Regions from separate parts of the Streptomyces thermocarboxydus genome, predicted to be linked through region 2. Evidence: riboswitches for the same ligand, from Rfam matches in the RefSeq annotation. Region 2 holds a riboswitch; each other region holds the start of a gene.

Region 1 (5,467 bases), 1.0 Mb from region 2:
GTGGGCAGAACCGGCCTGCCGGTGATCCGCTCGACGTCGGCACCGTCCACGTTGATCGCCACCTCGCCCGCCCCGATCCCCAGGCCGAACAGGCACAGCCCCGCGGCGACCAGGGGCGCGGAGGCGAGGGCGGTGCCCCCGCCCACGACGACCACACTCGCGATGACGAACAGCGTGCCGAGCGCCGTCACCGGCCTGGTCCCGAACCGGGACACGAAACGGCCCGAACACAGGATGCCGGCCATGGAGCCGACGGACAGCCCGAACAGCACCAGCCCCATCTCCCCCGTGGACACACCCAGACGGTCACGGACGTCCGGCGTGCGCGTGATCCACGAGGACATGGCGACGCCGTTGAGGAAGAAGAAGAGGTACAGCGCCCGGCGGCGTCGGCGTACGGCACGGTCGGTCAAGGTGGGGCTCCGCCGGGGATGGTGGGAACGAGGGGCAGGCAGGCGACGCTCCCGCTCACCCACCGGGTTTGAACAAATGTACACATCGAGCCGCGAACGCCCTTCCCGAGGCCGCGTGCACCGCCAGGAGGCCGGCACCGCTGAACAGGCCCCACCCCCGTCGGCCGGAGACGGAACCTAGTCAGGACGCCGTTCCCCGCACTCCGGCAGGGCGGCCAGCGCCGCCAGTTCCTCCGGGGTGCGGGGACCGGCGTCCGCGGCGTAGGCCGGACCGCGCGCCCGCAGGAACAGGCCGGCCGCCACACCCCACGGCAGCCTCAGCCCCGCCGCCGTGAGGAGGTCCCGCCGGGACAGCATCTCCGCCGCCGGGCCGGTGTGCGCGCCCCACGGGGTGAGCAGCGCCGCGTCGTCGGCCCAGCGCAGGGCGAGGTCCACGTCGTGCGTCGCCATCACCACCGTCGTGCCGCCCGCCCGCAGACCCTCCAGGGTGGCCAGCAGCCGCTCCTGGCCGTCGGGATCGAGGCCCGCCGTCGGCTCGTCCAGGATCAGCACCCGCGGCCGCATCGCGACCGCGCCCGCGATCGCCGTCCGCTTGCGCTGCCCGTACGACAGAAGATGCGTGGGCCGGTCGGCGAGCGCGGCGATGTCCAGCGCCTCCAGCGCCTCCGCGACCCGCGCGCGCACCGCCGCGTCGGGCAGCCCCAGGTTCAGCGGCCCGAACGACACGTCCTGCCCCACGGACGCGGCGAACAGCTGGTCGTCCGGATCCTGCACCACCAGCTGCACGGTGCTGCGCAGCGCCGTCAGCCCCTTCCGGTCATGCCGCACCGCACGTCCCGACAGCAGCAACTCCCCGCCGTACGGCCGCAGTCCGCCGCTCAGCAGCCGCATCAGCGTGGTCTTGCCGCTGCCGTTGCGCCCCAGCAACGCCAGCGTCCTTCCCTCGCGCACCTCGAAGTCGAGCCCGGTGAACACCGGCGGCCCGTCCTCGTACGCGAACGACACGTCCCGCAGTGCCACCAGCACGGTTCCACTCACGACAGGGGCCTTTCCAGTACGAAGGTGAGGGCGGCCAGCGCCACCAGGAGCGCCACGCTCGCGGCCGTGAACCGGGCGGACACCCGCGCCTCGGGCACCAGCACGCGCAGGGCGCCGTCGTAGCCGCGGCCCGCGAGCCCGGTCTGCAGCCGCGCCGCCCGGTCGAAGGACCGCACGAACGCGGTCGCCCCGAGCCCGCCGAGCGAACGCCACGTCGCCGCGCGGGTGGTGTGCCCGAGCCGCGCCGCCTGCGCCCGGTGCACCCGGCGCACCGAGTCGAGCAGCAGAAAGCTCATCCGGTACGTCACCAGCGCCACGTCCACCAGCGGCGCGGGCACCCCGGCGCGCACCAGGCGCGGCAGCAGGTCCGACATGGGTGTGGTGAACGCGAACAGCAGCACGCCAAGGGAGGCCGCCGAGGTGCGCAGCAGCAACTCCCCGGCGCGCAACGGCCCGTCGGGCGCGGGCGACACGAAACCGCCGGGCCCGCCCACCCTCACCAGCAGGGTGAGCGCCCCGGTGACGCAGAACCCCAGCGGCACCCGGTACGCCCGCCACAGCCGCCCGGCCGGCACCCCCGCCGGGCCGAGCAGCAGCACCAGCGCGCTGACCAGCACCAACGCGGCGCCCGGCCACGGGGGCAGGGAGATCGCGAGGACGGTGAGACCGAGGCCGAGGACGGCCTTGTCCACGGGATGGCGGCGGCGCCAGCGGCTGCTGTGCGCCGCCGCGTCGATCGGCAGCACGGGCCTGTCAGCCCCGTCCGCCGTCGGCGCCGGAGCGCACCTCCGCGTCGTCCCGGGCGCCCGCGTCGCCGCCCCGCCGCCCCGCTCGTGCGTCCCGTCCGGGGCCCGCAGGCCGGCGGCCTGCTCACGCGCCCCTTCCGGGGTCTGAACGCCGGCCCGCTCCCGCTCCCGGGCCCGCGCCTCGCCCTGCCGCCGGCCACGCCGCAGCCCGAAGTAGTACGCCAGCACGCCCGCGCCGAGCGCCGCCTGGACGGCGAACAGCGCCGACTCGATCTCCCCGGACGGCGGTTCGTACAGCGGCGAGAACCATGGCTCGTAGTCCGGGTCGATCTCGGTGATCGCGGTCTCCGCCTCGCCGTCCGCGCCGGCGAACGGCTCCTCCTTGTGGTCGCCGAGCCCGAACGCCAGCGGGATCACGGCTAGAGCGGCGACGAGCAGCAGGAGCAGCGTGTTGATCTTCGCGTTGCGGCTCATCGGGCCACCGCCTCGGGCGACTCGGCCTCCGCGGCCCGCTTGCCGTCGGCCACCGAGGTGACCAGCACGCCGAGCCGGGTCAGCTCGCCCTTGCTGGACTGCACCAGCAGGCGCATCACCAGCACGGTCAGCAGCCCCTCGCTGACCGCGAGCGGGATCTGCGTGACGGCGAAGATGGAGCCGAACTTGCCGAGCGCGCCCAGGAATCCGCTGCCCGGGTCGGGGAACGCCAGCGCGAGCTGGACGCTCGTCACGCAGTACGTCGACAGGTCGGCGACGAACGCGCCGCAGAACACCGCGCCCATCAGCGGCACGCCGTACCGGCGCAGCAGCCGGTAGGCGCCGTACCCGGCCCAGGGGCCGACGATCGCCAGGGAGAAGACGTTGGCGCCGAGCGTGGTGAGCCCGCCGTGGGCGAGCAGCAGCGCCTGGAACAGCAGGGTGATGGTCCCGAGCACCGCCATGACCGGCGGCCGGAACAGGATCGCGCCCAGCCCCGTGCCGGTGGGATGGGAGCAACTCCCTGTCACCGACGGGAGCTTCAGCGCGGACAGGACGAACGTGAACGCTCCCGACGCGCCCAGCAGGAGCGTGCTCTCGGGATGTTCTCTGACGTCACGGACGAGCGACCGGGCTCCGTGGACGACGAACGGCGCCGACGCGACGCCCCAGGCGACCGCGTGCGCCGGAGGCAGGAAACCCTCGGCAATGTGCATGGCTCGGCAGACCCTCTCCAGCACCTCGTGGATGGTTGACGCGCCTTGGCCGGTCTCCTGGCTGACGGGTACCACCGCCCGTGCTCCGCCTTCCCGGGTCCCGAAGGACCCAGTGGCTGCCCGCGAGGGCCGGAGCCGGACTTCCCGATCACAGTGGCGAGGGCCGCACCGGTATCGCACCGATTTCCCGTCACCAAGGCGTGGTGACAGTAGTCCCCGCCGCGGCCCGGTGACAAGCGGCGACAGGGGCGCGCGGAGGGCGCCCGGCGGCTCGCACCCCGGCGCACACCTGCGCGTTCGGGCCCCGGGACGGCCGCCCGGGAACCGGGGGACTGGTCGGCCGGCGTTCCGGGCAAGGTCTTCTTGCAATTAATATGCAAGAGCGATTGACCGGCAACAGGGATGTGAGGTTCGATGACGACCCGACGACGCATACGGGGCGCCGCCGCCGTGCTGGCGACGGCCACGGCGGTCTCCGCCTGCTCGGCGCCGGGCTCCGGCGGCACGGACGCGGGGGCGGCCGGCGAGTCCGTGGTGATCGGCGTCTCCACCGAGCCCGACACCCTCAGCCCGCTCCTCGGCTACGGCAAGGACGGCAACTCCAAGCTGTTCGACGGCCTGCTCGCCCGCACCGCCGACATGACGTTGAAACCCGCCCTGGCCAGGGCGCTTCCGCGGATCACGGACGGCGGACGCACCTACACGTACACCCTGCGCGAGGGCGTGAGGTTCAGCGACGGCACGCCGCTGACCGCGCGGGACGTCGTCTTCACGTACCGCACGGTCCTCGACGACGACACCAACAACACCGCCAAGAGCGAACTCGCGGCCGTCGAAAGCGTCCGGGCGGTGGGCGACGACACGGTCGTCTTCACCCTCCACCACCCCTACGCGCCGTTCGCCGCCCGCACGGTGCTGCCGATCGTCCCCGAGCACATCGCCGGGAAGCAGGACCCCAACACCGGGCCCTTCAACACCAAGCCGGTCGGCACCGGACCGTACGTCCTCGTCGACTGGCGCAAGGGCGAGAAGCTGACCTTCAAGGCCAACCCGCACTACTGGGGCGGCGCCCCGAAGGTGAAGAAACTCACCATGGCGATCGTCGCCGACGACGACGTCCGCGCCACCCGGCTCCGCTCCGGCGACCTCGACGGCGCGGTCCTCCCGCCCAACCTCGCCGCCACCTTCAAGAGCGACGACGGCAGGAAGACGTACCGGGCCACCTCCTACGACGTCCGCGTCGTCACCCTCCCCAGCGGCAACCCCGTCACCGGCGACACCGCGATCCGCCGCGCCCTCGACCTCGCCGTCGACCGGCAGGCCATGGTCGACAAGATCCTCGACGGCGCGGGACGCCCCGCCTACGGGCCGCTGCCCGTCGACGACCCGTGGTTCGCCAAGGAGACCGAGCGGTCGCGCGACCTCGCGAAGGCCGGCCGCATCCTCGACGCCGCCGGCTGGACGAAGCGCGAGGACGGCATCCGCGCCAAGGACGGCCGCCCCGCCCGCTTCACGCTGTACTACCCCTCCGGCGACAAGGTCCGCCAGGACCACGCCCTCGCCTACGCCTCCGACGCCAAGAAGGCCGGCATCGACGTCCGCGTGGAGAGCGCCACCTGGGAGGTCATCGAGCCCCGCATGAACCGCGACGCCGTCCTCGCGGGCTTCGGCAGCACCGGCGACCCCGACTTCGGGCTCTACACCATGCTGCACTCCTCCCTCGCCGGCGACGGCTTCAACAACATGGCGCACTACGACAACCCGGCCGTCGACCGCGCGCTGGAGACCGGCCGCCGCAGCCAGGACCCCGCGACCCGCAAGGCCGCCTACGACGCCCTCCAGCGCGCCCTCGTGAAGGACCCCGGCTACACCTTCCTCACCCACATCGACCACCTGTACGTGCTCGCCGACCGCTGGAAGGGCCTCACCACCCAGACCGAACCGCACGAGCACGGCTTCGCCGCCGGACCCTGGTGGAACGTCGAGGACTGGCAGCCCGCGACATGAGTCACGCCCCCTGGCCGGCGGTGACCCGGCTCGTGGTGCGCCGCGCGCTGTACGCCGTGCCGGTGCTCCTCGT
Region 2 (5,467 bases):
TGACCGGAGAGGTGGAAGGCCAGGTTCTTCTCCAGGCCGTTGATCGAGCCCCACTGCTCCTTGTCCCGCGCCTCGGCGAGCTGCTCCAGCGTGTCGTTGGCGCCCTTGACATACGCGGCGTGGTGCTTGTCGTGGTGCAGCTCGATGATCTGCGGGTTGATGACCGGTTCGAGCTCCGAGTAGTCGTAGGGAAGCTCCGGGAGCGTGTACACCGCCATGTCCAACATCCTCCGACGTTATTGCCACTGATGTGCAGTTGCACGCTAGCAGCAGTAGCGGCAATTATTGATCAGGCGATGGTCCTAGGACCGGTGTCACCGGGACCCCGACCGGCGCATGACGAACGACGGTGCGGCCGATCTCGCGTGCGGCGCCCGACCCCACCCCTCTGCCGCGAACTCCCTGGTGGCGGCGACCCGTTCGCCGCGTTCGGCACGGATGGCGGACGATCCCCAGCCGACACCTCCATCACCTGGACGCAGGACGCGGGCCCGCTCCTCCGCTCCGTCGGCCATGACGCGAATGGCGGCGGACTCGTCGCGGCCGAGGGCCTTGAGCGGGACGGACCGTGCGACATCCGGCGGGCCACCCCAGCCATCGGCGCCGACCCGGACGACTTTCGCCGCGATGGCCCATGGCAGCCGGGCGGGGGCACTGCTGCGCGCCTCGGGACCAGGGGTTGCATCGAAGGAGTCAAGGCCGCGTCCCCCAGGGGCGGCCATGTGCGCGGAGCCGGTTCGGTACACATCATCGGAGATCTTATTGCACACTACTTGCAACAACTTACTAATGGCAGAAAGGTCGGCCATGAGGTCTGCGATGGCGCCGGGCATCGAGTCGTCCTGCAGCAAGACGGGAGCGGACCCGGTCCGGGACCCGATCACACACCTCGAGGACACGCTGGACGACGCGGTCGCGGAGTGCTTCGACAAGGCGGCACGGGTCTTCGGGCTGCCGTATCCGGACGGTCCGGCCATCGAGGCGGTCACCGCCTGCGCCGAGCACGGCGTGAGCGCCGTGGTCGTGGTCGGCTGTGTCGCCGCGAACTCGCGGGTACGGTCGCCGGCCGAGGAGCACCGTCTGGCGGCGGGCGCCGAACTGCGGATGCCTCCGCTGCGGCTGTGCACCGACAACGGCGCGATGGCCGCCCCTGTCGGCGACCTTCTCGTACGGACGGGCGCCGCACCGGCACCGCTGGAGTACGCCGCACTGCATTCCGTCGTCATGGGGAAGGCGGTGGCCGCCTGATGACCACCGACATCCGTGTGCACCGGGACGCCGGGATACTCACGCACACCGAGTCACTGCATTCGGTGTACGTCGACGCCTTCTGCGCCCCGCCCTGGCACGAGGACGAGGCGCAGGCAACCGAGTTCGTCTCCCGGCTGCCGGCGAACGTGCGGCGTGCCGGGTTCACCGCCGCGACCGCCGTGCGCGACGGGGAGATCGTCGGCTTCGCCACCGCGTGGACCACTCCGTCTCCCCTCCCCACCGACCGCTGCTATCCCCAGGCGGCCGCCGGCCTCGGCAACGACCGCACCGCCGACTGGCTGTGCGGAGCCCGGGAGATCGACGAACTCGCCGTCCGGCCCACCGCCCGCGGCACCGGTCTCGCCACCCGCCTCCTCGAAGCGGTGACCGCAGACGCGCCCGAAGGGCGGGCATGGCTGCTCACCTCGGTCCGGAACGGGCGGGCCATGGCCTTCTACCGCCGCCACGGCTGGACGCAGGCCACCCACCCCTCCCCCGACGGCAAGGGCATCGTCGTCTTCCTCGGCCCGCGCCACCCCGCTCGTTCCCTCGCCCCGCTCCCCCTGTGAGCCTTCGGAGGCCCCGCCTTGCCCACCGCTGAAATCCGCCGCCATTTCCTCGAGATCGTCACCGAGCGCGCCACAACGTGGTCCTCAGCGCCCCACTGCGAACCCATGCCCCGACCTTGCTGTTCGTCAAGCACTGGCCCAGGGCGGCGAGGTCCTGGCACCGTTCCGGGCGCGTGACATGGGTCACCGCCCGGATCACGGACGTCCGCGTTCCTGACGGGCCGACTGCCCGTAGGCTGCCCGCAGCAGCTGGTTCGCCCCGTCAGCCAGACGAGGTGTCGCAAGAGGGAACCCGGTGGGAATCCGGGACTGCCCCGCAGCGGTGAGCGGGAACGACCGCCGTCATACGCACTGGGTCCGAAGTACCGGGCCCGGGAAGCGACGGCCAGTAGGTGTCCTCGAACGGTGAGGACGTGCCCGCGAGTCCGAAGACCTGCCAACTGCCCGCGCGCGAACCGTTCGTGCGCGGACATCCCGGTGACCTCGAGGGCGGGTCGGCGTACATATCAGGCGGACGGCCCTGCCTTGTCGCGCAGCGTCGGTCACGCCCGGTGTGTCTCCCCTTCGCGTTCTCGTCCCGTCTCCGGGATCTCAGGGATTCATCTCGCGAAGGAGATCTCCGTGACCACGAAGTCCGCAGCCGCGGCAGCACGGGCCACCGTGTACGGCTACCCCCGGCAGGGTCGGAACCGTGAACTGAAGAAGGCCGTCGAGGGCTACTGGAAGGGCCGCGTAACCGCCGAAGCCCTCCGCGCCACGGCCGCCGAACTGCGCCGTACGAACTGGCTGCAGTTGGCCGACGCGGGCATCGACGAGGTACCGACCGGCGACTTCTCGTACTACGACCACGTCCTGGACACCACGGTCATGGTCGGTGCGATCCCCGAGCGCCACCGCGCCGCCGTGGCCGGCGACGCGCTGGACGGCTACTTCGCCATGGCGCGCGGTACCCAGGAGGTGGCACCGCTGGAGATGACCAAGTGGTTCGACACCAACTACCACTACCTCGTCCCGGAACTGGGCCCCGACTCCGCGTTCACCGCCGACTCCGCCAAGCAGGTCGGTGAGCTGAAGGAGGCCCTCGCGCTCGGCCTGACCGCCCGGCCCGTCCTCGTCGGTCCCGTCACCTACCTTCTGCTCGCCAAACCCGCCCCGGGCATGCCGGCGGACTTCGAGCCGCTCACCCTGCTGGACCGGCTGCTGCCCGTGTACGCCGAGGTCCTGGCCGACCTGCGGGCGGCGGGCGCGGAGTGGGTCCAGCTGGACGAGCCCGCCCTCGTCCAGGACCGCACCCCGGCCGAGCTGAACGCCGCCGAGCGCGCCTACCGTGACCTCGGCGGTCTAGCCGACCGGCCGAAGCTCCTGGTCGCCTCGTACTTCGACCGGCTCGGCGAGGCGCTGCCGATGCTGGCCAAGGCCCCGGTCGACGGTCTCGCCCTGGACTTCACCGGGGCGGCGGCCGCCAACCTGGATGCGCTGGCCTCCGCCGGCGGGCTGCCCGGCAAGCGGCTGGTCGCCGGTGTGGTCAACGGCCGCAACGTCTGGGTCAACGACCTCGCCGCCTCCCTGTCCACGCTCGGCACGCTGCTGGGCCTGGCCGACCGCGTCGACGTGTCCGCCTCCTGCTCCCTGTTGCACGTCCCCCTGGACACCGCCGCCGAACGGGACATCGAACCGCAGATCCTGCGCTGGCTCGCCTTCGCCAGGCAGAAGAGCGCCGAGGTCGTCACCCTCGCCAGGGGTCTCGCCCGGGGCACCGACGCCATCGCCGCCGACCTGGCGGCGAACCGTGCGGACCTCGCCTCCCGTGCCGACTCCCCCGTCACCCACGATCCGGCCGTCCGCGCCCGCGCCTCCGCGGTCGCCGAGACCGACGGGCGCCGTTCCCCGTCCTACGCGGAGCGCGCCGCCGCCCAGCGCGCCCACCTCGGGCTGCCGCTGCTGCCGACCACGACCATCGGCTCCTTCCCGCAGACCGGCGACCTGCGCGCCGCCCGCGCCGACCTGCGCGCCGGGCGGATCGACACAGCCGACTACGAGGAGCGGATCAAGGCGGAGATCCAGGAGGTCATCTCCTTCCAGGAGAAGACCGGCATCGACGTCCTCGTACACGGCGAACCCGAACGCAACGACATGGTCCAGTACTTCGCCGAGCGACTCACCGGCTACCTGGCCACGCAGCACGGCTGGGTCCAGTCCTACGGCACCCGCTATGTCCGCCCGCCGATCCTGGCCGGCGACATCTCCCGCCCCGAGCCGATGACGGTGCGCTGGACGTCCTACGCCCAGTCGCTCACCGAGAAGCCGGTCAAGGGCATGCTCACCGGGCCGGTCACCATGCTCGCCTGGTCCTTCGTCCGCGACGACCAGCCACTCGCCGACACCGCCCATCAGGTCGCCCTCGCCCTGCGCGACGAGGTGCACGACCTGGAGGCCGCGGGCACGTCCGTCATCCAGGTGGACGAACCCGCCCTGCGTGAGACGCTGCCGCTACGCAGCGCCGACCGGGCCGGATACCTGGACTGGGCCACCGAAGCCTTCCGGCTCACCACGTCCGGCGTCCGCCCGGACACCCAGATCCACACCCACATGTGCTACGCCGAGTTCGGCGACATCGTCCAGGCCATCGACGACCTCGACGCCGACGTCATCAGCCTGGAGGCGGCCCGCTCCCGTATGCAGGTCGCCCACGAACTCGCCGCCCACGGCTACCCGCGCGAGGCCGGACCCGGCGTCTGGGACATCCACTCCCCGCGCGTCCCGAGCACCGACGAGGCCGCGGAACTCCTGCGCACCGGCCTCAAGGCCATCCCCGCCGAACGGCTCTGGGTCAACCCCGACTGCGGTTTGAAGACCCGCGCCTGGCCCGAGACCCGGGCCTCACTCGAACACCTGGTGACCGCCGCCCGCACCATCCGTGACGAGCTGTCCCGCTCCTGACCCCCGGCTCACCGGGCCGGACGCACGGCTTCCGGCCCGGTGAGCGGCACAGCCCGAAACGGATACACCTCATCGCAGGGCTGGGCGACGTACACCGCCGGCCAGCCCGCAGTCACCGCACTTCGAGCCGTTCGGCGCGCGGTAGTAGAGGCAGCAGCTTCGGCGGCGGAACGTGAGGTCGGGGCCGGTGAGCACGCCGGTGCCCGCCAGGCGTCCGGTGTCCAACAGCTCGGTCGTGAGGTCGGTGAGCGGCCCGCGTACGGCGGGACGGAGCGCGAGCAGGGCGTGGGCCGCCCCGGCGAGCGCCGACGCCGAGTTGCCGTCCAGCAGACGCGGGGCGACCTTGACGCGCAGTCCGTCGGCCAGTGCCGACAGGTGACGGGTCACCTGCTGGTACAGGGCGCGGGCGGTACCGTCGTCGAGCCGGTCAGCGTGCCAGCCGGCCGGGCGGGGCACCCGGAGGGCCGGCCCGTCGTCGGCCCGCTCCAGTCCTTCCAGGTCGGGGACGATTCCGTGCAGGACGACGCAAGCCAGGGCCGGTGACCAGAGACGGGCGGCGTGACCGAGGTGGGCGATGGAGACGCCGACGCGCGGCTCCACAGTGTGGTGGCGGCGTGCGACGGCTTCGGCAAGATCGGTGAAACCCGACGCGTAGGAACGGGCGACCGGATGCCAGCAGTCGTCCCGTCCGCCGATGTGCAGGGCGA
Region 3 (5,467 bases), 5.1 Mb from region 2:
GTGGAGGTCGCCAACACGATCTCCAAGGGCCTCGTCGACGAGGCCGGCATCCGTCCCGAGGTCATCTTCGCCGCGTTGGTCGGCGCGATCCTCTGGAACCTCCTCACCTGGCTGGTCGGTCTTCCGTCCAGCTCGTCGCACGCCCTCATGGGCGGTCTGATCGGCGCCACGGTCGCCTCCGCCGGCTTCGGCGCGGTCCACGGCGACGTGCTGGTCACCAAGGTCCTGCTCCCCGCGATCGCCGCCCCGCTGGTGGCGGGCATCGCCGCGATGCTGGCGACCCGGCTCACGTACCGCATGGGCCGCGGCGCCGACACCAAGGCCTCCGAGAAGGGCTACCGCGCCGGGCAGATCGCCTCGGCCGGCCTGGTCTCCCTGGCCCACGGCACCAACGACGCCCAGAAGACGATGGGCATCATCACCCTCGCCCTGGTCGCCGGCGGCGCCGTCGCCCCCGACTCCGACCCGCCGGTGTGGGTCATCCTCTCCGCGGGTCTCGCCATCGCCCTCGGCACCTACCTGGGCGGCTGGCGCATCATCCGCACCATGGGCAAGGGCCTGACCGACCTCCAGCCGCAGCAGGGCTTCGCCGCCCAGACCAGCGCCGCGACGGTCATCCTGGCCTCCTCGCACCTGGGCTTCTCCCTCTCCACGACGCACTCCGTGTCCGGTTCCGTCATGGGCGCGGGACTCGGCCGCAAGGGCGGTGTGGTCCGCTGGTCCACGGCCACCCGGATGTTCGTCGCCTGGGGCCTGACCCTGCCGGCCGCCGCGCTGGTCGCGGCGATCGCCGAGTGGGTGTGCGGCTTCGGCAGCTGGGGCACCGCCGTCGTGGCCGTCTTCCTGGTCGCCTCCAGCGCGGCCATCTGGAAGATCTCCCGGCGCGAGGTCGTCGACCACACCAACGTCAACGACCACGACACCCCGGAGACCGTCTCCGAGGAGCCCGCCGGTGTCGTCACCCAGGCGATCGCCGCCGTGACCCCGCCCCCGGCAGGCCCCTCCGAGGACCTCTCGGCCACCATCCCGGCACCGGCCCCGGCCACCGCCGACCCGCAGGCCCCGTCGGCCGCCTCGACCGTCTGACCGCGTCCGGCACGAAGGAAGTAGCAGCATGAAGATCGACTGGGCGGCCCTCGGCTCCGTGTTCGGCGTCAGCCTCGTGGTCACCGTGGCCCTGGTGGCCCTGTTCACCCTGGGCATCTCGGGTCTGTCCCGCCGCGAGCGGGCGTCCGCCGAGGGCCGGTCCGCGGCCCTCGCGGTCACCGGCGCCTACGCCTGCTTCGCCGCCTGCGCGGCGGCGGTCGGCTACGGCATCTACCTGATCATGGCCTGAACCACCGGGCCGCACGCGTGAGCGGGCGGGACGGGAGCGGCGGCTCCCGTCCCGCCCGTCGCCGTGTCTCCGCCCGTGCCGGACGTGCGCGCGTCCACGGGCCGCCGGCCGCGTTCACCCACGTGAGCCCCTCTGTGGGCCTCGGCACACTTCAGCCCCGCAGGTCAAAGGCAAGTTGACGGCCCTTCCGGGGGCATGGTGGACTGCCTCCGCCAATACGGCGGCAGAAGAGGAAGCCGGTGCGAATCCGGCGCGGTCCCGCCACTGTCACCGGGGTGCGAACCCCGGGAGCCAGGAACTCTCGCCGCCGGTCTCGTCGAACCAGGGCGCGGACACCCTGAGTGAGGACATATCGCCATGCGCGGCAGCCTGCCGAGGTCGACCAGCGACACCCCACCCCCCTTCGGGGCCGTGATCTCCGGATCCGTCACCGGCTGAACCCATGGGTGCCGATCGCGTGTTCGCGTACGGCGCCGCCGCCGGCCTCCTCGGCGACCTGCTGCTCGGCGATCCCCGCCGCGGTCATCCGGTCGCCGCCTTCGGGCGGGCCGCGGCTGCCGTGGAGCGGGGGCTGTGGCGGGACGACCGTGGCCGCGGGGCCGTGCACACCGCCGTGTGCGTCGGCGGCGCCGTCACGCTCGCCGGCCTGGCCGTCGGCGCCGTACGCCGTTCCCCCGCCGCCTCCGTCGCCCTGACCGGCGTCGCCACCTGGGCCGTCGTCGGCGGCACCTCGCTGGCCCGGGAGGCCCGTGCCGTCGGGCAGGCGCTCCAGGCCGGGGACGTCGAGGCCGCCCGCGCGCGGCTGCCGCACCTGTGCGGCCGTGACCCGCAGGCGCTGGACGCCGACGGGATCGCCCGCGCCGTGGTGGAGTCCGTCGCCGAGAACACCTCCGACGCCGTGGTGGGCGCCCTGGTGTGGGGCGCCGTCGCCGGGGTGCCGGGTCTGGTGGGGTTCCGGGCCGTCAACACCCTGGACGCGATGGTGGGTCACAGGTCGCCCCGGTACCTCCGCTACGGCTGGGCGTCCGCCCGGCTCGACGACGTCGCCGGCTGGCCGGGCGCGCGCCTGACGGCCGTCCTCGCCGCGCTCACCGGTCCCGACCCGCGTGGGGCGGTACGGGCCTGGCGCGCGGACGCGGCGAAGCACCCCAGCCCCAACGCCGGTCCCGTGGAGGCGTCCTTCGCGGGCGCGCTCGGCGTCCGGCTCGGCGGAACCCTCTCCTACGGCGGGCGGGTCGAGCACCGGCCCGTCCTCAACGGCGGCGGACGCCCCGTCGCCGTCACCGACATCGACCGGGCGGTGCGCCTGTCGCGGCGCGTCGGCTGGCTGGCGCTCGCGGCCGGGGTGGCCGCGCGGCGCGTGCTGAAGGGACGTGACCGGTGAGCGGTGGCGGACTGCTGGTCGCCGGGACCACCTCGGACGCCGGCAAGAGCGTGGTCACCGCCGGGATCTGCCGGTGGCTGGTGCGCCAGGGGGTGAAGGTCGCGCCGTTCAAGGCGCAGAACATGTCGCTGAACTCGTTCGTCACCCGCGAGGGCGCCGAGATCGGCCGCGCCCAGGCGATGCAGGCGCAGGCGTGCCGGGTGGAGCCGACGGCGCTGATGAACCCGGTGCTGCTGAAGCCGGGCGGCGACCGGTCCAGCCAGGTGGTGCTGATGGGCCGCCCGGTCGGCGAGATGAGCGCCCGCGGCTACCACGGCGGCCGCCAGGAGAAGCTCCTCGGCACGGTCCTGGACTGCCTGGAGCGACTGCGCGCCGAGTACGACGCGGTGATCTGCGAGGGCGCGGGAAGCCCCGCCGAGATCAACCTGCGCCGCACCGACATCGTGAACATGGGGACCGCGCGGGGCGCCCGGCTGCCCGTGCTGGTGGTCGGGGACATCGACCGGGGCGGCGTGTTCGCCTCCTTCTTCGGCACGGTCGCCCTGCTCTCCCCCGAGGACCAGAAGCTGGTCGCCGGGTTCCTGGTGAACAAGTTCCGCGGGGACGTCTCCCTGCTGGAGCCGGGCCTGGAGATGCTGCACGGCCTCACCGGGCGGCGCACCTACGGCGTGCTGCCGTTCCGGCACGGGCTCGGCATCGACGAGGAGGACGGGCTGCGCGTCTCCCTGCGCGGCGCCGTGCGGGAGTCCGAGGTGGCCGCGCCGGCCGGCGAGGAGGTGCTGCGGGTCGCGGTGTGCGCGGTGCCGCTGATGTCCAACTTCACCGACGTGGACGCGCTGGCCGCCGAACCGGGCGTCGTGGTGCGGTTCGTGGACCGGCCCGACGAACTCGCCGACGCCGACCTGGTGGTGGTGCCCGGCACCCGCGGCACCGTGAAGGCGCTGCGCTGGCTTCACGAGCGGGGTCTCGCGGACGCGCTGGTGCGGCGGGCCGCCGAGGGCCGGCCGATTCTGGGCATCTGCGGCGGCTTCCAGCTGCTCGGCGAGCACATCGAGGACGACGTGGAGAGCCGCGCGGGCCATGTGGACGGGCTGGGCGTGCTGCCCGTCCGGGTGCGGTTCGCCCGCGAGAAGACCCTGGCCCGCCCGGTCGGCGAGGCCCTCGGGGAGCGCGTCGAGGGCTACGAGATCCACCACGGGGTCGCCGAAGTCCTCGGCGGTGAGAGCTTCCTGGACGGCTGCCGGGTCGGCGGCGCCTGGGGCACGCACTGGCACGGGGCACTGGAGTCGGACGGGTTCCGGCGGGCGTTCCTGCGCGCGGTCGCCGAGCGCGCGGGACGCCGTTTCGTGCCGGCCCCCGGCACCTCCTTCGCCGCGCTGCGCGAGGAGCAGCTCGACCGGCTCGGCGACCTGATCGAACAGCACGCGGACACGGACGCGCTGTGGCGGCTCATCGAGTCCGGCGCGCCACGAGGACTGCCCTTCATTCCACCGGGAGCGCCCGCATGAGCACTGTGTTGTTGTTGTCGACCGCCGACACGGACCTGCTGGCGGCCCGGGCCTCCGGCGCCGGCTACCGCATCGGCAACCCCACCCGCGTCGACGTCGCGGAGGAACTGCCCGCGCTGCTGGACGGCGCCGGCCTGGCCGTGGTGCGGCTGCTGGGCGGCAAGCGCGCCTGGGAGGAGGGGCTGGCCGCGCTGAAGGCGTCCGGCGTCCCCACGGTGCTGCTCGGCGGGGAGAGCGTGCCGGACGCGGAGCTGATGGCCGAGTCGAGCGTCCCGGCGGGCGTGGTGGCCGAGGCGCTGCGCTATCTCGTGGAGGGCGGCCCGGAGAACCTCGCCGAGCTGGCGCGCTTCCTGTCGGACACCGTGCTGCTGACCGGGGAGGGCTTCGAACAGCCGCGCAGGATGCCGGAGTTCGGCGTGCACGGCTCACGGGCCGTGCAGCCGGGACGCCCGACCGTCGGCGTCCTCTTCTACCGCGCCCACGAACTCAGCGGCAACACCGCGTTCGTGGACACCCTGTGCGACGCGATCGAGGCACGCGGCGCCAACGCGCTTCCGGTGTACTGCGGTTCCCTGCGCGGCGCCGACCCGGAGCTGTACGCGCTGCTGGGCCGGGCGGACGCACTGGTCGCCACCGTGCTCGCGGCCGGCGGCAGCCACGCCTCGCAGGCGTCGGCGGGCGGCGAGGAGGAGGCCTGGGACGTCGGCGCGCTCGCCGAGCTGAACGTGCCCGTGCTGCAAGGCCTGTGCCTCACGACCTCGCGGGCGGCCTGGGAGGAGTCCGACGCGGCCCTCTCCCCCATGGACGCGGCCATGCAGGTCGCCATCCCCGAGTTCGACGGCCGGCTGATCACCGTGCCGTTCTCCTTCAAGGAGCAGGGCGCGGACGACGTTCCGGTGTACGTCGCGGACCCCGAGCGCGCCGGGCGGGTCGCCGGGATCGCCGTACGGCACGCGGCGCTGCGGCACAAGCCGAACGCCGAGAAGAAGCTGGCGCTGGTCTTCACCGCGTACCCGACGAAGCACTCGCGCGTCGGCAACGCGGTCGGCCTGGACACGCCCGCGTCGGCGGTGCGCGTGCTGGACGCGCTCAGGGACGCCGGGTACGCCGTCGAGGGGCATCCGTCCGAGGGTGACGAGCTGATCCACCGGCTGATCGAGGCGGGCGGGCACGACGTCGAGTGGCTGACGGAGGACCAGTTGGCCGCCGCGCCCGCACGGGTGCCGCTGGCCGACTACC
Region 4 (5,467 bases), 1.8 Mb from region 2:
ACCGCGATGGGCTTCCTGGCCGCACGCTGGCGCAAGGCCGCGAACGAGCACACCCTCGACGAATGGGGCCTGGGCGGGCGCTCGTTCGGCACCTGGGTCACCTGGTTCCTGCTGGGCGGCGATCTGTACACCGCGTACACCTTCGTGGCCGTCCCGGCGGCGATCTACGCGGCGGGCGCGGCCGGCTTCTTCGCGGTGCCGTACACGATCCTCGTGTATCCGCTGATCTTCACCTTCCTGCCCCGGCTGTGGTCGGTGTCGCACAAGCACGGCTATGTGACGACCTCCGACTTCGTGCGCGGGCGGTTCGGCTCGAAGGGGCTGTCGCTGGCCGTCGCGGTCACCGGCATCCTGGCGACGATGCCGTACATCGCGCTGCAACTGGTCGGCATCCAGGCGGTGCTGGACGTGATGGGCGTCGGCGGCGGCGAGAACACCAACTGGTTCGTCAAGGACCTGCCGCTGCTGCTCGCCTTCGGTGTGCTGGCCGCGTACACCTACTCGTCGGGGCTGCGGGCGCCCGCGCTGATCGCGTTCGTCAAGGACACGCTGATCTACCTCGTGATCGCGGTGGCGATCATCTACATCCCGATCAAGCTGGGCGGTTTCGACGAGATCTTCGCCTCCGCGCAGGAGGCGTACAGCCAGACCAACCCGGCCACGGGCGCACCGCGCGGCGCCGTGGTGCCGGGGGAGGCGGGCCAGTGGACGTACGCCACGCTGGCGCTGGGCTCGGCGCTCGCGCTGTTCATGTACCCGCACTCGATCACCGCGACGCTGTCCTCGCGCAGCCGTGAGGTGATCCGCCGGAACACCACGATCCTGCCGCTGTACTCGCTGATGCTGGGCCTGCTGGCGCTGCTCGGGTTCATGGCGATCGCGGCCGGGGTGAAGGTGCAGAACGGCCAGCTTGCCATCCCGCAACTGTTCGAGAACATGTTCCCGGACTGGTTCGCCGGTGTGGCCTTCGCGGCGATCGGCATCGGCGCGCTGGTGCCGGCGGCGATCATGTCGATCGCGGCGGCGAACCTCTTCACCCGCAACATCTACAAGGACTTCATCAAGCCGGACGCGACGCCCAGGCAGGAGACCGCCGTCTCCAAGATCGTGTCCCTGCTGGTGAAGGTGGGCGCGCTGATCTTCGTCCTGACCATGGACAAGACCGTCGCGATCAACTTCCAGCTGCTGGGCGGCATCTGGATCCTGCAGACCTTCCCGGCGCTGGTGGGCGGCCTGTTCACCCGCTGGTTCCACCGCTGGGCGCTGATCGGCGGCTGGGCGGTCGGCATGATCTACGGCACGGTCGCCGCGTACGGGGTGGCGTCGCCTACGCAGAAGCACTTCGGCGGCTCGTCCAAGGAGATCCCGGGCATCGGGGAGATCGGTTACATCGGTCTCACCGCCTTCGTGATCAACGTGCTGGTCGCGGTCGTCCTGACCTTCGTCCTGCGGGCGGTCAAGGCGCCGGAGGGCGTCGACGAGACCAAGCCGGAGGACTACACGGCGGACGTCGGCGACCCGGGCGTGGAGGTCGAGCTCCCGCCGGCCACGGCGGGCAGCGCGCACTGACGCGGTCATACATACACACGGCAGCGGGCCGTCGGTGGAAAACCGGCGGCCCGTTGTCGTGCCCGTGCGGCAGACTCCCCCGCATGGACATCGTCATCCGGCCGGTGACCGCCGGCGAACACGCGGAACTGGGTGAGATCACGGCGCAGGCCTATCTCGGTGACGGCCTGCTGGACTTCGGGGAGTCGGACGGCTACCTGGGCGAGCTGCGGGACGTGGCGAAGCGGGCGGCGGCGGCCGAGGTGCTGGTCGCCGTGGGGGACGGCACGCTGCTGGGCGGGGTGACCTTCGTGCCGGGCCCCGGCCCCATGGCGGACCTCGCCGGGCCCGGCGAGGCGGAGATACGCATGCTGGCAGTCTCCGCCGACGCCCGCGGCCGGGGCGCCGGCGAGGCTTTGGTGCGCGCCTGCGTCGACCGCGCGAGGGGGCTCGGCCGTACGCGGATGGTGCTGTCCACGCAGCGCAGCATGCACGCCGCGCACCGGGTGTACGAGCGGCTGGGCTTCACGCGCAACCCGGCGCGGGACTGGAACCCGCTGCCGGAGGTGGACGACATCCTGCTGCTGGTCTACGAGCTGACGCTCTGACAGCCCACTCCTGCCTCTCCGCGCGACACCACTGTAACCCCTGCGCGACACAACATATGGGTCCGTCAGCGGCACCCGGCACAAGATGTATGCTCATGCTCGCTGTCGTCGCAGGGGAATCCGGTGCGAATCCGGAACTGTCCCGCAACGGTGTACCCATGCCTGCCCACGGGCGCGCACGGGAGTCAGTCCGAGGACCTGCCGACAGTGCGCCCGGCCCTTCCGGTCCGGGTGCCCTGACGTCCGGGCCTCGCGGAATGGGCCGGTGGACGCGACGCCGCGTGCGTTCGTGTGCTGCCCCCTGCGCTCTTCGAGGCCCCCGTGCCGAGCGAGGGAGAGCCCCACGTGACCATCGCGCCAGCCGATCCGGCTTCAGCGACCCGCGTGACCGAGGAGAGCGACGGCCCCGGGGCCGCGCTGCTGCGGACCCTGACCCAGCTGACCGCCGACCTGCCCGACGCCGACCCCGGCCGGGTGGCGGCCGCCGCGCTGCGCGGCCGGTCCGCCGCCGCCGACGAGGCGGAGCTGCGGGAACTGGCCGCCGAGGCGGCGGCCGGGCTGATCTCCGAGGACCCCGCCTACTCCCGGCTCGCCGCCCGGCTGCTGACGATCGGCATCCGCGCCGAGGCCGCCTCGCAGGGCGTCACCTCGTTCACCGGCTCGGTGGCCGCCGGGCACCGGGAGGGCCTGATCGGCGACCGCACCGCCGCGTTCGTCCGGCTGCACGCGGCCCGCCTGGACGCGCTGATCGACACGGACGCCGACGACCGGTTCGGCTACTTCGGGCTGCGCACCCTGCACAGCCGCTATCTGCTGCGCCACCCGGTCACCCGCAAGGTCGTCGAGACGCCCCAGCACTTCCTGCTCCGGGTCGCGTGCGGGCTCGCCGAGGACGACAGCGAGCGGGCGCTGGAGGAGGTCGCCGCGCTGTACGGGCTGATGAGCCGGCTCGACTACCTGCCCTCCTCCCCCACGCTGTTCAACTCCGGCACCCGCCACCCGCAGATGTCGTCCTGCTACCTCCTGGACTCCCCCCGGGACGAGCTGGACTCCCTCTACGAGCGCTACCACCAGGTCGCCCGCCTCTCGAAGCACGCCGGCGGCATCGGCCTGTCCTTCTCCCGCGTCCGCGCCCGGGGTTCGCTGATCCGCGGCACCAACGGGCACTCAGGCGGCATCGTCCCGTTCCTGAAGACGCTGGACGCCTCGGTCGCCGCCGTGAACCAGGGCGGCCGCCGCAAGGGCGCCGCCGCGGTCTACCTGGAGACCTGGCACGCGGACATCGAGGAGTTCCTCGAACTGCGCGACAACACCGGCGAGGACGCCCGCCGTACGCACAACCTGAATCTGGCGCACTGGGTGCCGGACGAGTTCATGCGCCGGGTCGCCGACGACGCGCCGTGGTCGCTGTTCTCCCCGGTGGACGTGCCCGAGCTGGTCGACCTGTGGGGCGAGGAGTTCGACGCGGCCTACCGGGCCGCCGAGGCCAAGGGCCTGGCCCGCAGGACGCTCCCGGCGCGCGAGCTGTACGGCCGGATGATGCGCACCCTCGCACAGACCGGCAACGGCTGGATGACCTTCAAGGACACCGCCAACCGCACCGCCAACCAGACCGCCGAGCCGGGCCACGTCGTCCACTCCTCCAACCTGTGCACGGAGATCCTGGAGGTCACCGACGACGGGGAGACGGCGGTCTGCAACCTCGGCTCGGTCAACCTCGCGGCATTCGCCGGCGAGGACGGCATGGACTGGGAGCGCCTGGACGCGGCGGTCCGCACCGCCGTGACGTTCCTGGACCGGGTGGTCGACATCAACTTCTACCCGACCGGGGAGGCGTCCCGGTCCAACAGCCGCTGGCGCCCGGTGGGTCTGGGCGTGATGGGGCTGCAGGACGTCTTCTTCCGGATGCGGATGCCGTTCGACTCCCCCGAGGCGAAGGCGCTGTCCACCCGGATCGCCGAGCGGATCATGCTCGCCGCGTACGAGACGTCCGCGGGACTGGCCGAGCGGCACGGCCCGCTGCCCGCCTGGGAGAAGACCCGCACCGCGCGGGGCGTGCTGCACCCCGACCACTACGGCGTCGAGCTCGCCTGGCCGGGGCGCTGGGAGGCGCTGCGGACCAGGATCGCCGCGACGGGCCTGCGCAACGCGCTGCTGCTGGCGATCGCGCCCACCGCGACCATCGCGTCCATCGCGGGCGTGTACGAGTGCATCGAGCCGCAGGTGTCCAACCTGTTCAAGCGCGAGACGCTGTCCGGGGAGTTCCTCCAGGTCAACTCGTACCTGGTGGAGGACCTCAAGCGGCTCGGGGTGTGGGACGCGCGCACCCGTGAGGCGCTGCGTGAGGCGGGCGGCTCGGTGCAGGACTTCGCGTGGATCCCCGAGAACGTACGGCGGCTGTACCGCACGGCGTGGGAGATCCCGCAGCGCGGCCTGATCGACATGGCCGCCGCCCGGACCCCGTTCCTGGACCAGGCGCAGTCGCTCAACCTGTTCCTGGAGACGCCGACCATCGGGAAGCTCTCCTCGATGTACGCCTACGCCTGGAAGCAGGGGCTGAAGACCACCTACTACCTGCGCTCCCGCCCGGCGACCCGGATCGCCCGCGCGGCCCGCGCCGCCGTCCCCGTCCAGCAGCCGGCCGGCCCCGAGGCCGTCGCCTGCTCCCTCGAGAACCCCGAATCCTGCGAGGCCTGCCAGTGACCACCAGCACGACCAAGAACCTGCTCGACCCCGGCTTCGAGCTGACCCTGCGCCCCATGCGCTACCCGGACTTCTACGAGCGCTACCGGGACGCGATCAAGAACACCTGGCACGTCGAGGAGGTGGACCTGCACTCGGACGTCGCCGACCTGGCGAAGCTGACGCCCGAGGAGCAGCATCTGATCGGCCGGCTCGTGGCGTTCTTCGCCACCGGCGACTCGATCGTGGCGAACAACCTGGTGCTGACGCTGTACAAGCACATCAACTCGCCCGAGGCGCGGCTGTATCTGTCGCGGCAGTTGTTCGAGGAGGCCGTGCACGTCCAGTTCTATCTGACCCTGCTGGACACGTATCTGCCCGATCCGGACGACCGGGCGGCGGCCTTCGCGGCCGTGGAGAACATTCCGTCCATCCGGGAGAAGGCCGAGTTCTGCTTCACGTGGATGGACTCGGTGGAGCAGATCGACCGGCTGGAGTCGAAGGCCGACCGGCGCCGCTTCCTGCTGAACCTGATCTGCTTCGCGGCCTGCATCGAGGGCCTGTTCTTCTACGGCGCGTTCGCCTACGTCTACTGGTTCCGCAGCCGGGGTCTGCTGCACGGCCTGGCG

What was found. A riboswitch is a leader RNA that binds a small molecule or an ion and turns the genes downstream of it on or off. The one in region 2 is predicted to bind cobalamin.
Region 1: another riboswitch for cobalamin. It lies ahead of AY578_RS25610 (energy-coupling factor ABC transporter permease); the one in region 2 lies ahead of metE (5-methyltetrahydropteroyltriglutamate--homocysteine S-methyltransferase).
Region 3: another riboswitch for cobalamin. It lies ahead of AY578_RS07155 (cobalamin biosynthesis protein); the one in region 2 lies ahead of metE (5-methyltetrahydropteroyltriglutamate--homocysteine S-methyltransferase).
Region 4: another riboswitch for cobalamin. It lies ahead of AY578_RS22245 (ribonucleoside-diphosphate reductase subunit alpha); the one in region 2 lies ahead of metE (5-methyltetrahydropteroyltriglutamate--homocysteine S-methyltransferase).

What each region holds. Positions count from the first base shown of each region.
Region 1 is NZ_CP058273.1:5,575,465-5,580,931, forward strand. It holds gene AY578_RS25590 (MFS transporter) at 1-413, opposite strand, end outside; gene AY578_RS25595 (energy-coupling factor ABC transporter ATP-binding protein) at 591-1,451, opposite strand; gene cbiQ (cobalt ECF transporter T component CbiQ) at 1,448-2,197, opposite strand; partial or broken gene AY578_RS25605 (energy-coupling factor ABC transporter substrate-binding protein) at 2,423-2,671, opposite strand; gene AY578_RS25610 (energy-coupling factor ABC transporter permease) at 2,668-3,387, opposite strand; cobalamin riboswitch at 3,418-3,600, opposite strand; gene AY578_RS25615 (ABC transporter substrate-binding protein) at 3,802-5,394, shown strand; gene AY578_RS25620 (ABC transporter permease) at 5,391-5,467, shown strand, end outside.
Region 2 is NZ_CP058273.1:6,579,116-6,584,582, reverse strand. It holds gene AY578_RS30075 (superoxide dismutase) at 1-218, opposite strand, end outside; partial or broken gene AY578_RS30070 (tRNA (adenosine(37)-N6)-threonylcarbamoyltransferase complex transferase subunit TsaD) at 862-1,248, shown strand; gene AY578_RS30065 (GNAT family N-acetyltransferase) at 1,248-1,820, shown strand; cobalamin riboswitch at 2,067-2,263, shown strand; gene metE (5-methyltetrahydropteroyltriglutamate--homocysteine S-methyltransferase) at 2,442-4,760, shown strand; gene AY578_RS30055 ((2Fe-2S)-binding protein) at 4,830-5,467, opposite strand, start outside.
Region 3 is NZ_CP058273.1:1,516,959-1,522,425, forward strand. It holds gene AY578_RS07145 (inorganic phosphate transporter) at 1-1,086, shown strand, start outside; gene AY578_RS07150 (hypothetical protein) at 1,115-1,336, shown strand; cobalamin riboswitch at 1,519-1,659, shown strand; gene AY578_RS07155 (cobalamin biosynthesis protein) at 1,779-2,720, shown strand; gene AY578_RS07160 (cobyric acid synthase) at 2,717-4,228, shown strand; gene cobN (cobaltochelatase subunit CobN) at 4,225-5,467, shown strand, end outside.
Region 4 is NZ_CP058273.1:4,795,078-4,800,544, reverse strand. It holds gene mctP (monocarboxylate uptake permease MctP) at 1-1,569, shown strand, start outside; gene AY578_RS22250 (GNAT family N-acetyltransferase) at 1,653-2,156, shown strand; cobalamin riboswitch at 2,246-2,376, shown strand; gene AY578_RS22245 (ribonucleoside-diphosphate reductase subunit alpha) at 2,502-4,859, shown strand; gene AY578_RS22240 (ribonucleotide-diphosphate reductase subunit beta) at 4,916-5,467, shown strand, end outside.